Regions from separate parts of the Peribacillus sp. V2I11 genome, predicted to be linked through region 2. Evidence: predicted binding sites of a transcription regulator. Region 2 holds the regulator's gene; the other holds the start of a gene.

Region 1 (5,700 bases), 3.1 Mb from region 2:
TACAGGAGGCGTTACAAGCTGGAAAGGAAGGGGATTGGATTATCATTACAGGTAAAGGAATTGAGAGGTATGAACAAAATTTCGGACTGCCTACTATTTCTGACAAAGAAACGGTATTATATCTGCAAAATAAGGACCAAGGGGATTTTACCGGTTATTTTGATCAATAGTTTGATTCATACGAATGCTTTTATAAAGGGATAATACGGCGTCCACTCCCTTCCACTGCCATAGGCGATTTATATGGTGATTATTAACATTGTAACATATGAGGAATTCAGGTATTATAACAATACAAGCTGCACTGTTCGTAATGATAATAAAGTTTTAACCTTTAAGCTGTAATAGGGAGTTTTATATTGAAACAGGAATGTTATGCCTCGTCACTGACTTGGACAACAGGATTTTTTCTGCAAACACCCACTTTGAGGAGTGGTGGTTTAAAACTTTCTTACTGAATACGGCAATGGCGGCTTATATCTTTTAATGTTGAAGCCGGTCTCGGTCTGAGGCCGGTTTTTTGCTGTTTTTCGAACAAAGTACCATATGAATTGTATGTACCGCTTTGCAGTCTGAAAATTTCCTACTCATATTGTTCTAAAATATATATTTTCATCAAATTTAAAAAATTACATGTTTTGGGGACATTTACTCTTGCTTTGTATACCGGTTGGCATAACTTGAAGCAACGAAAGCATTGGGTTTAATTTTCGGTTCCACGCCCATGGATTCCATTCTGGCTACCATTTCTTTTACAAACTCACTGGTTTTGTTCCGCTTTCCAATCCCGATATCAATGTGCCCTTCCATTGTGAACGTTGCCCCTTGATATACCGCAGGGAGGACAATATCGATTAACTTATTTTTTCTTTCTTCCGTAAACATGGATACGATCTCCTCTGTTAACGACAATTCTTGGGAAATTCGTTCATGTAAATGCAGCATCCTTCTAGGAATCATCAATTTTCTTATACAACCCCATACACCATTTCCGACCTGACGTATCACGATGCCTGTAATGAAAACCGTATGTTTTTTATGTACTTGCGAATCTGTACCGACCATTAATCGATAGTTACCGGAAGGATTTAATTTCATGAACTCAACAATATGAACGAATACCTCTTCAAATGACATGTCTTTTTTCTGAAGATTTTGAAATGGGATGTTATGAAATGGATATTGCCTCATGTTATTGCACCCAACCTTTCCCCGGATCAGATTATTAAATATCTCATGCCGCTCATAACACATCATATGAAGGGGGTCCTTGTTTCGTGCGGTGGTAGGAACCCGCCTCTAATGAAGATGCAGTCATCATTTGAGGAAAATAAAAGAATGAGCTCTCATTAAGAATGCAAATCCTTAATGAGAGGTTATTCGTAATTTGCGAAACTCCTGCCGAATAAAGGGCTTGCCGAGATTCCACATGGGAAACAGTCGGCGAAAAGGAACGGAACGGATTTCTGAAAACACTGGAACGTTCTTTATAGAAAGAAACCGTAGGCAGACTCGTTTTCTTCAGTGGAAAGAGCATTCATAAGGACTATTTTCGGTGCCTGGCTTATTGATTCCTAGTATACATGTTATGAAAACCATTTATTTAATAATGTAGAGTTTGTAGCAAAGAGAAGCTTAAGCATTAGGCTTCTCTTTTTTTTGTATGGAGAATATTACGAAAAAGCTTGTTGGAATGTCTTTTGGCATATCACCTGCCATAACTGAAAAGTTTAACATTACATCACCTAAGTAAACCACAATAACATTCAATTTATATATGAAAAAGGAAATGAAATTATTAAATTTCGACCAATAACTACTTTTAAAGTATTCACATTTAATAACTTACAAAAAAGTGTGTAATGTTTTCTTACATAAACAAAGAAATCTTGCATTTATAAGAGTAAAATAAACGAATATTCAATTAATAAAGTATAGGAGAGATGAAAAATGAAAATATCTGAATTGAAAAAAAGCGGTCATGCTCCGTCATTATTAGCTTCATTCCTTTATTTTGATATCAGTTTTATGATTTGGGTATTATTAGGTGCACTCGGTGTCTATATTACAAAGGATTTCGGACTTTCCCCAGCTGAAAAAGGGTTGATTGTAGCTATACCGATTTTGGGAGGCTCATTTTTTCGAATCGTTCTTGGTTTTTTGACTGATCGCATCGGCCCGCGGAAAACAGCGATCGGGGGAATGCTTGTTACGATGATTCCGCTTTTTTGGGGATGGTTATTCGGAGAAAGTTTAGCCGAGCTTTATTTAATTGGGATTTTGCTCGGAGTGGCAGGTGCAAGTTTTGCTGCGGCACTTCCTATGGCTAGTCGCTGGTATCCCCCGCATTTGCAGGGTCTTGCGATGGGCATTGCGGGAGCAGGTAACAGCGGAACTCTATTTGCGACATTGTTTGGACCGCGTATTGCAGAGTCTCTTGGCTGGCATAATGTTATGGGATTAGCTTTGATTCCATTAACCATCGTGTTTGTCATTTATATTTTAATCGCAAAAGACGCACCATCTCAACCGCCCGCAAAACCACTCAAGGAATATTTCAACGTATTTAAAATAAAGGACACTTGGTATTTCTGTATTCTTTACAGTGTGACTTTTGGGGGCTTTGTCGGGTTTACTAGCTTTTTAAGCATCTTTTTTGTTGATGAGTATGGGTTATCACGAATAAGGGCAGGGGAATTTGTTACATTATGTGTCATCGCCGGAAGTTTCTTTCGTCCCGTCGGAGGGTTTCTTGCCGATAAAATAGGTGGAGTTAAACTGCTAATGTTTTTATTTTTTGGACTCACATTATGTATGTTTGGGATTAGTTTTCTTTATTCTCTTACTGTCGTTACGATCCTGCTGTTCATCGGAATGCTATTTCTCGGTATGGGCAACGGGGCTGTCTTTCAGTTAGTTCCACAGCGATTTTCTAAAGAAATTGGTTTTATCACAGGGATTGTAGGAGCTGCCGGAGGTGTTGGCGGATTCTTGGTTCCAAACATACTAGGAACGTTGAAACAGATTACTGGGACATATGCTACTGGATTTTTAGTATTTTCCGCAGTTGGAATCATGGCGTTGCTTATCCTGGGCCTAGCTCAGCTTTCATGGAGAAAAACGTGGGTACTCGGAAAGAATTCAGTTAAGATCTAGAACTTTGTTTACTAGTGATATTGGTTTGTGACAGTACTTGTTTCGGGGGGATAAAATGTATAAACAAAAACTGGTCTTAGTAGGGAACGGAATGGCGGGATTACGCTGTGTTGAGTCAATTATAAGTAAGGATCCGACTGCCTTTGAGATTACTATTTTCGGAAGTGAGCCACACGTTAACTATAACCGAATCTTATTGTCGACTGTGCTTCAAGGCAGCACTTCGTTTGATGATATTGCGATAAATGATCGAAACTGGTATACGAAGAATGATATCCAATTGTTTACAGGGGAAACGGTTGTAAAAATCGATAAAGAGACTCGGAAGATAAAAACAGACAAAGAACGGGAAGTTTACTACGATAAGCTGATAATTGCAACAGGTTCTATCCCGTTTATTCTTCCTGTTACCGGTGTTGATAAAGAAGGAGTTATTGCATTTCGAACGATTGAAGATTGCCAAAAGATGATTGAAATTTCACGCAAGCATAAAAAAGCAGTCGTGATTGGAGGCGGTTTATTAGGTTTAGAAGCAGCGAGAGGGCTGTTAAACCTCGGTATGGAAGTGAATGTCGTTCATATTGCTGACCATTTAATGGAAAGGCAGCTTGATTCAACGGCATCACTTTTGCTGCAAAAAGAGTTGGAAAACCAGGGAATGAACTTTCTTTTAAAAAAGGAAACACAGGAGATAATCGGTAACGAGCGTGTAGAGCGAGTCCGTTTTAAAGATGGAACGGAGCTGGAAACAGATTTAGTAGTTATGGCTGCGGGAGTCAGACCGAATATTCAGTTGGCCAAAGAAAGCGGAATTGTTATGAATCGTGCCATTATTGTAAACGACTATTTAGAAACCAGCATCCCAAATATTTATGCCGTTGGTGAATGTGCTGAACATCAAGGGATTGTTTATGGACTGGTGAAACCCCTCTATGAACAGGGTGAAGTGCTGGCAAAGCATATTTGTGGGATGAAATGTAACGGATACCAAGGATCGGTCCTTTCGACCCAGTTGAAAATATCAGGAGTTGAGTTATTCTCTGTTGGTGATTTCCTTGGAGATGAAACAACGAAATCAATCACAACTTTTGATGAATTAGATGGTGTATATAAAAAGGTGGTCTTTCAAGGAAGAAAAATCATAGGTGCGGTTCTGTATGGAGATACAAAGGTCAGTTCACGATTACTCGATATGATTATAAAGAGACAAGAAGTATCGTCAGAGGAAAAGCGTTCACTGTTCCACTCACCAAGTGCGGCTGAGGGATTAATCGCTTCCATGGCAAATCATGAAATCATTTGCAATTGTAATGCTGTTTCAAAAGGGGCAATCATTGAAGCGGTTCAAAATAAGGGATTAACAACTGTGGAACAAGTTAAACAATGCACAAAGGCTTCCGGTTCTTGCGGTGGATGTAAGCCGGCAGTGACCGAGCTTATGGCATATATTCAAAGTAATCATTCTGATCAGGCTAAGAAACAAAAGGCATTGTGTTCATGTACGACATTAACGGAAGATGAAGTCGTGTATAAAATGCAGCTCCAGGACTTAACATCTGTTCAAGAAGCGATGGATGTTCTTGAATGGGGAAATAGCGGCGGTTGTTCAACATGCCGGCCAGCCCTTAGCTATTATTTAGGGATGATTCATCCAGAGTACGAGATCAGACAGCAAACTCTTTTCATAAACGAAAAAAAGAATGCAACAGTTCAAAGTGATAACCGATACTCTGTTATCCCGCAAATGTACGGCGGGATGACGAATGCGAAAGACTTGCGGAAAATTGCATATGTTGCTGATAAATATGATATATCTCAGGTGGCGGTAACAAGTGAACAAAGGATTCATTTAATGGGTGTAAAAAAAGAAGATCTCCCAGATGTGTGGGCAGATTTAGACATGCCGTTAAGTTCGAAATATGGTAACGCCGTTCAAAACGTCAAAACATGTATCGGTGAACATGTTTGCTCTTGTGATAAACAGCAATCCCTTTTACTTGCTGTTGATTTGGAAAAAAGATTGGAGCATGTATCATCACCTTACCGTATAAAGATGGGCATATCTGCTTGTATGCATAACGGTGCAGGATCAACAACGAAAGATATAGGTGTTATGGGCATTGACAGGGGCTGGGAAATATATGTGGGCGGAAGCAGCGGGCGTAATGTACGTGCCGGTGAGCTGTTATGTATAGCCGGGACAAATGAAGAGGCAATTGAAATCATCATCGGTTTTATTCAATATTATCGAGAAACAGCTAATTATTTAGAACGGACTTGGCAATGGATTGAACGAGTGGGTTTAATTCATGTTAGAGAAGTATTGTTTGATAATGAACTTAGTCAGCAACTATCTCAACGATTGGAAATGGCGTAAGTCAGAAAATGAACTAAGTGGAAAATACCTTTTGATGAACGACTTAGATAAACGGATAAATGTTTATATCATGAAAAAATCCAAAGAAATCCATGAGTAAAGGGTGAGGAGCCTTGACTGAATTATTATTAAAGTATTTCCGCACGAAGCAACAGGAGGTTCAATCA
Region 2 (5,700 bases):
TTCCGCTTTTACCTCTAGGTAAGAACTATAATTACCATGGTATTTTTTCATGTTATTCCGGGAAATCTCATATACCAGGTTAACTACTTTATCTAAAAAATAACGGTCATGGGAAACAATAAGGACAGCTCCCTGGTAGCTTTGTAAATATTGTTCAAGCCAAGAGAGGGTTTCGATATCCAAATGGTTCGTCGGCTCATCCAGAATCAATATATCCGGTTTCCTTAAAAGCAGTTTTCCTAATGCAAGCCTTGTTTTTTGCCCACCGCTTAAAGTGGAAATCGGGGTAGAATAGTCAAAGTCAGCAAACTGAAGTCCATGCAATACGGAACGGATATCCGCTTCATATTGATAACCGCCCTTCTCTTTGAATGCCACCATCAAAGTGTCATATTCATTCAGCACTTTTCGGTAAATAGTTTCGTTTTCAAAGATGTCAGGTCTGGCCATATCAACCTCAAGGCGACGCAGTTCCTTTTCTTGCTCTATAAGGTCCCTGAATACAGTCAGCATTTCATCCCATATGGTCAGATCGGATTCCAATCCCGTATCCTGGGCCATATAGCCGATGGTGACGCCTTTTGGTTTGATTATTTCCCCGCCATCATGGGAAAGCTGCCCGGCTATGATTTTTAGCAGAGTGGATTTACCGGCGCCATTTCGGCCGACAAGTGCAATTCTATCTTTATTTTGAACTTCGAGCTTCATATTTGATAAAATAAGTTCAGCTCCATAATATTTCGATAATTGATTGATTTGTAACAAAATCATAGATTTCACCTCAATTGATTATTGTTAGTGTAACGTATTTTAGTTATTATCGGCAACAGCTTGGTTCCAAGCTAAAAGAAAAGCTGTTACATAAAGTGGAATAATAGTGTATTATTTAGGAGGGGTTACTTAAATGGGAGACTTAACGCATTTTAATGAACAGGGCAGGGCCAAAATGGTCGATGTGAGTGCTAAGCCTGAAACAACCCGGACGGCTGTAGCTCAATCGAGCATTTTATTGAATGATGAAATATATGAATTGGTCACGAACGAGAAAATGAAAAAAGGTGATGTACTGGCTGTTGCACAAGTTGCAGGAATAATGGCCAGCAAAAATACATCCAATATAATTCCGATGTGCCATCCCATTGCTCTGCAAGGGGTCAATATAGCCTTTGATTGGGAAAAAGAAGAACAGGGATATAGGCTTAGGATTGAAACGGAAGCTAAGACAAAAGGCAGTACAGGTGTTGAAATGGAAGCGTTAACAGCTGCATCCGTGACTGCCTTGACTGTTTATGACATGTGTAAGGCCCTTGATAAGGGAATGGTGATCGGGCCTACATTCTTAGTGGAGAAAACAGGCGGAGTTTCCAGTAACGATTATAAAAGACAAGTAAAACAAACAGATACAGATTAAGTTGAAAAGCATGTGTGAAGGCGGGGAAGAACAATGAACCATGACCCAAAGATACCGCAGGCGACAGCCAAAAGGTTGCCATTGTATTATCGATTTTTAAAGAACTTACATTCCTCAGGCAAACAAAGAGTTTCCTCGGCAGAGCTAAGCGAAGCTGTAAAAGTGGATTCTGCTACCATTCGCCGTGATTTTTCCTACTTTGGCGCGCTTGGGAAAAAAGGCTACGGCTACAATGTCAATTATTTATTATCCTTCTTTAGAAAAACACTAGATCAAGATGAATTGACCAAAGTCGCTTTAATCGGGGTAGGAAATTTAGGAACCGCTTTTTTAAATTACAATTTCATGAAAAATAATAATACAAAAATTGAAATGGCTTTCGAAGTTTCTGAAGAAAAGGTCGGCAAGCGTATAGCTGATGTGCCCATCTATCATATGGATCAAATCGATACATTATTGCAGGAAAATAATATTACTGCGGCTATATTGACAGTGCCTGCACAGGTAGCCCAGACGATAACAGATCGTCTAGTCAAAGCTGATATAAAAGGAATATTGAATTTTACACCTGCACGGCTGACGGTGCCTCCATCCATAAGGGTTCACCACATTGACCTGGCCGTGGAGCTTCAGTCGCTCATCTACTTCCTGAAACATTATCCTGTAGTGGAAGAAGCCGCATTGGAGGAATGAAAAAAACGCTGCATCATTGCAGCGTTTTTTTATTAAATCTTTTCTGTTTGTCTACAAAATGGGGGTGGAACGTTCGCATCCCAAACCATGATTTTAAAAGAAAACTAGATTATCCTTCATGTTTTTTACTTTTTTGGAGTGCAATTTAAACGTTGATTTCCACTCCAGGCACTCGCTTTCCGCGGGCGGTCCGCCCTCGGCGCTCTTTGCGCCTGTGGGGTCTCACTTGGACGCGCTTTTCCCGCAGGAGTCTCGTACCTTCCGTTCCAATCAACTGTTTTTTAAAATTTAGATAGAACCCCTTTGTCTACAATCGGAGGTTCGGAACGGTCTTATCCCGAAACATGATTTTAAAACAAGACTAGATTATCCTTAATGGTTTTTTACAGTAATTCTTATTAGATTGAAGAAATTTGCGACACTCCTGCCGAATAACTGGCTAGCCGAGACCCCACAGGCGCTTGCGGCGAGGAGGCTTGGCAGACAGTCGGCGGAAAGGGAGCGGATTTCTGAAATCAACTGGAACGTTTTTCAAATAAAAAGACTGTAGACAAACTCAATTTTCATCGAGTTTGTCTACAGTCTGAACGCTGTATCATTACAGCGTTTTTTTATTTTTTCTTATTTTTTTGTGCGGCTTTAATCTTAAAGTGCAGCATGATCATGCGTAATCCCGATCCAAAGTCAAGAGTTGCAATAAGGACAAGTATGTAGGCAAAGATTCCCCATCCAGAAGAATTGACGGTTTGAATCGCGATAGCGGTAAAAAGAGCTCCTAAGCCTGCATAGATGATGCCCATGAATAATGGTGATTGACGTTTCATAATAAACCTCCGATGAAGGCCTGTGCAGTATCTAGCATCTTCTCAATATCCTCCCGATATACCACTTGAAGGATGATAACAAGCGTATTCATCGCAATATGAGCGCTCATGGAAACGAGAATGCGGCCTGTTTTTGCATAAAGGAAAGCAAAGGTGAAGCCCATTGCTGTATATAAAAGAAGATGTTCAAATTCACCATGCGCCAAGCCGAAAATAACTGAGCTGATTAAAGCTGAAATAAAGAAGTTAAAGCGTTTATGAAGTGATCCGAAAATGATTTTCCGGAAAATTAATTCTTCCAATATAGGTCCAATTACTGAAGTGACGAAAATGACCATGGGGACTTTGTAAATGAGTGAAATGAGTTGCTGCGTATTTTCAGATTCAGACTCCACCCCAAGCATTTGTTCAATGCTGCCGGCAATGCTTTGCGCAAAAAGAGCCATGAAAACTCCTGCAATTGCCCATAATATGGACATGGGAACGGAAGTTTGGTTTCTCGTGTCCAACTTTTCCCTCATATCTTTTCTCATTAAAAAAAGAATCAAGAATAAAGCAGCGAGAAAACTGAAAACTATCCAGTATGCTGCAGACTTCACATCGAGTTCATCAGCCGGCATTCCGGTATAAGACCCGATCAGCATGAAAATGGGTACCCCAACAATACTGGATAATTGCATGGCAATATAAGTGATGATGACGAACCAATATTCTTTTTTCAAAAATGAAAACTCCTTTTATTTAGTCACCCATTCCGCTTGGAACATATGGGGACAATCTATAAACGCATACTCCAAAATGGTATCAAATATTTAGGCAGAACACCACTTAAAGGTACCCCTAACAAAACATTTTAATTACTTTGTTCAGTAAATCATTATGCTAAAGTAGTATACCCGTAATTTATCAGAAATTAATAAAAAATTTTCAATAAGATACTTGCAAAAAAGGCTCGGTTTATTTAATATTATAAATGTGTTAGCACTCGATGATGAAGAGTGCTAATAATCATGAAACAAATTATCAAGAGAATATGAGGAGGTTGTTTCACTTGTTAAAACCATTAGGTGATCGCGTTATTATTGAACTAGTTCAAACTGAAGAAAAAACTGCAAGCGGTATTGTTCTTCCTGATACTGCTAAAGAAAAGCCACAAGAAGGTAAGGTAGTAGCAGTTGGTACTGGCCGTGTCCTTGAAAATGGCGAACGTGTTGCTTTAGAGGTTGCCCAAGGCGATCTAATTATCTTCTCAAAATATGCAGGTACTGAAGTTAAATACGAAGACACTGAATACTTAATTTTACGTGAAAGCGACATTCTGGCTGTTATCGGCTAATTATACATCATACTTAACTGAACGAAAATTTTCTTAAAATTTTAGGGAGGTACTTATAAATGGCTAAAGAAATTAAATTTAGTGAAGAAGCTCGCCGCTCCATGCTTCGTGGTGTGGACGCACTTGCAGATGCAGTTAAAGTAACGCTTGGACCAAAAGGTCGTAACGTTGTTCTTGAGAAAAAATTCGGTTCACCGCTTATCACAAATGACGGTGTGACGATCGCTAAAGAAATCGAATTGGAAGATGCATTCGAAAACATGGGTGCGAAATTGGTTGCTGAAGTAGCAAGCAAAACAAACGACGTAGCTGGTGACGGTACAACTACTGCAACGGTTCTTGCTCAAGCGATGATCCGTGAAGGTCTTAAAAACGTAACAGCTGGTGCTAACCCAATGGGTATCCGTAAAGGAATCGAGAAAGCGGTCAATACTGCCATTGCAGAATTGAAAGCCATTTCCCAACCTGTTGAAAACAAAGAATCAATTGCACAAGTTGCTGCCATCTCTTCAGCTGATGAAGAAGTGGGCCAACTGATTGCGGAAGCAATGGAGCGCGTTGGTAACGACGGCGTCATCACAATCGAAGAGTCCAAAGGTTTCACAACTGAGTTGGACGTAGTAGAAGGTATGCAGTTCGATCGTGGATATGCTTCTCCATACATGGTTACTGATTCAGATAAAATGGAAGCTGTCCTTGAGAATCCATATATCTTGATCACAGATAAAAAAATCACGAATATCCAAGAAATCCTTCCTGTACTTGAGCAAGTTGTTCAACAAGGGAAACCGCTATTGTTGATTGCTGAAGATGTAGAAGGCGAAGCGCTTGCAACTCTTGTTGTGAACAAACTTCGTGGAACATTCAACGCAGTTGCGGTTAAAGCTCCTGGATTCGGTGACCGTCGTAAAGCAATGCTTGAAGACATCGCAGCTCTTACAGGCGGCGAAGTAATCACTGAAGAAATCGGACTTGATCTTAAATCTGCAACAATCGATTCATTAGGCCGTGCGTCTAAAGTGGTTGTTACAAAAGAAAATACAACGATTGTTGAAGGTGCTGGAAATACAGCTCAAATTCAAGCTCGTGTAAACCAAATCCGTGTTCAATTAGAAGAAACAACTTCTGAATTCGACCGTGAAAAATTACAAGAACGCCTTGCTAAATTAGCTGGTGGCGTAGCGGTAATCAAAGTCGGTGCAGCTACTGAAACAGAATTAAAAGAACGTAAACTTCGTATTGAAGATGCATTGAACTCCACTCGTGCCGCTGTTGAAGAAGGCATCGTAGCCGGTGGTGGTACAGCACTTCTTAACGTATACAATAAAATCGCTGAAATTCAAGCGGAAGGCGACGTAGCAACAGGCGTGAAAATCGTTCTTCGTGCCATCGAAGAGCCTGTACGTCAAATCGCTCACAATGCTGGACTTGAAGGC

The links. The regulator Rex, encoded in region 2, represses fermentation and respiration genes when NADH is low (regulators of the CRP and FNR family bind a similar motif). The targets are predictions, from matches to a motif close to TTGTGAAATATTTCACAA.
Region 1: a site for Rex is predicted at 1,720-1,737, ahead of QFZ73_RS24940 (nitrate/nitrite transporter). Genes of this name have one in related genera too.

What each region holds. Positions count from the first base shown of each region.
Region 1 is NZ_JAUSYW010000001.1:5,112,483-5,118,182, forward strand. Features, by position in the region: gene QFZ73_RS24925 (UDP-N-acetylmuramoyl-L-alanyl-D-glutamate--2,6-diaminopimelate ligase) at 1-170, shown strand, start outside; RNA gene ssrS (6S RNA) at 294-480, shown strand; gene QFZ73_RS24935 (ribonuclease H-like YkuK family protein) at 649-1,191, opposite strand; gene QFZ73_RS24940 (nitrate/nitrite transporter) at 1,951-3,156, shown strand; gene nirB (nitrite reductase large subunit NirB) at 3,212-5,533, shown strand; gene nasC (assimilatory nitrate reductase catalytic subunit NasC) at 5,647-5,700, shown strand, end outside.
Region 2 is NZ_JAUSYW010000001.1:2,026,411-2,032,110, reverse strand. Features, by position in the region: gene abc-f (ribosomal protection-like ABC-F family protein) at 1-771, opposite strand, end outside; gene moaC (cyclic pyranopterin monophosphate synthase MoaC) at 905-1,411, shown strand; gene QFZ73_RS09635 (redox-sensing transcriptional repressor Rex) at 1,445-2,104, shown strand; gene QFZ73_RS09630 (YdiK family protein) at 2,716-2,928, opposite strand; gene QFZ73_RS09625 (CPBP family intramembrane glutamic endopeptidase) at 2,925-3,650, opposite strand; gene groES (co-chaperone GroES) at 3,980-4,264, shown strand; gene groL (chaperonin GroEL) at 4,324-5,700, shown strand, end outside.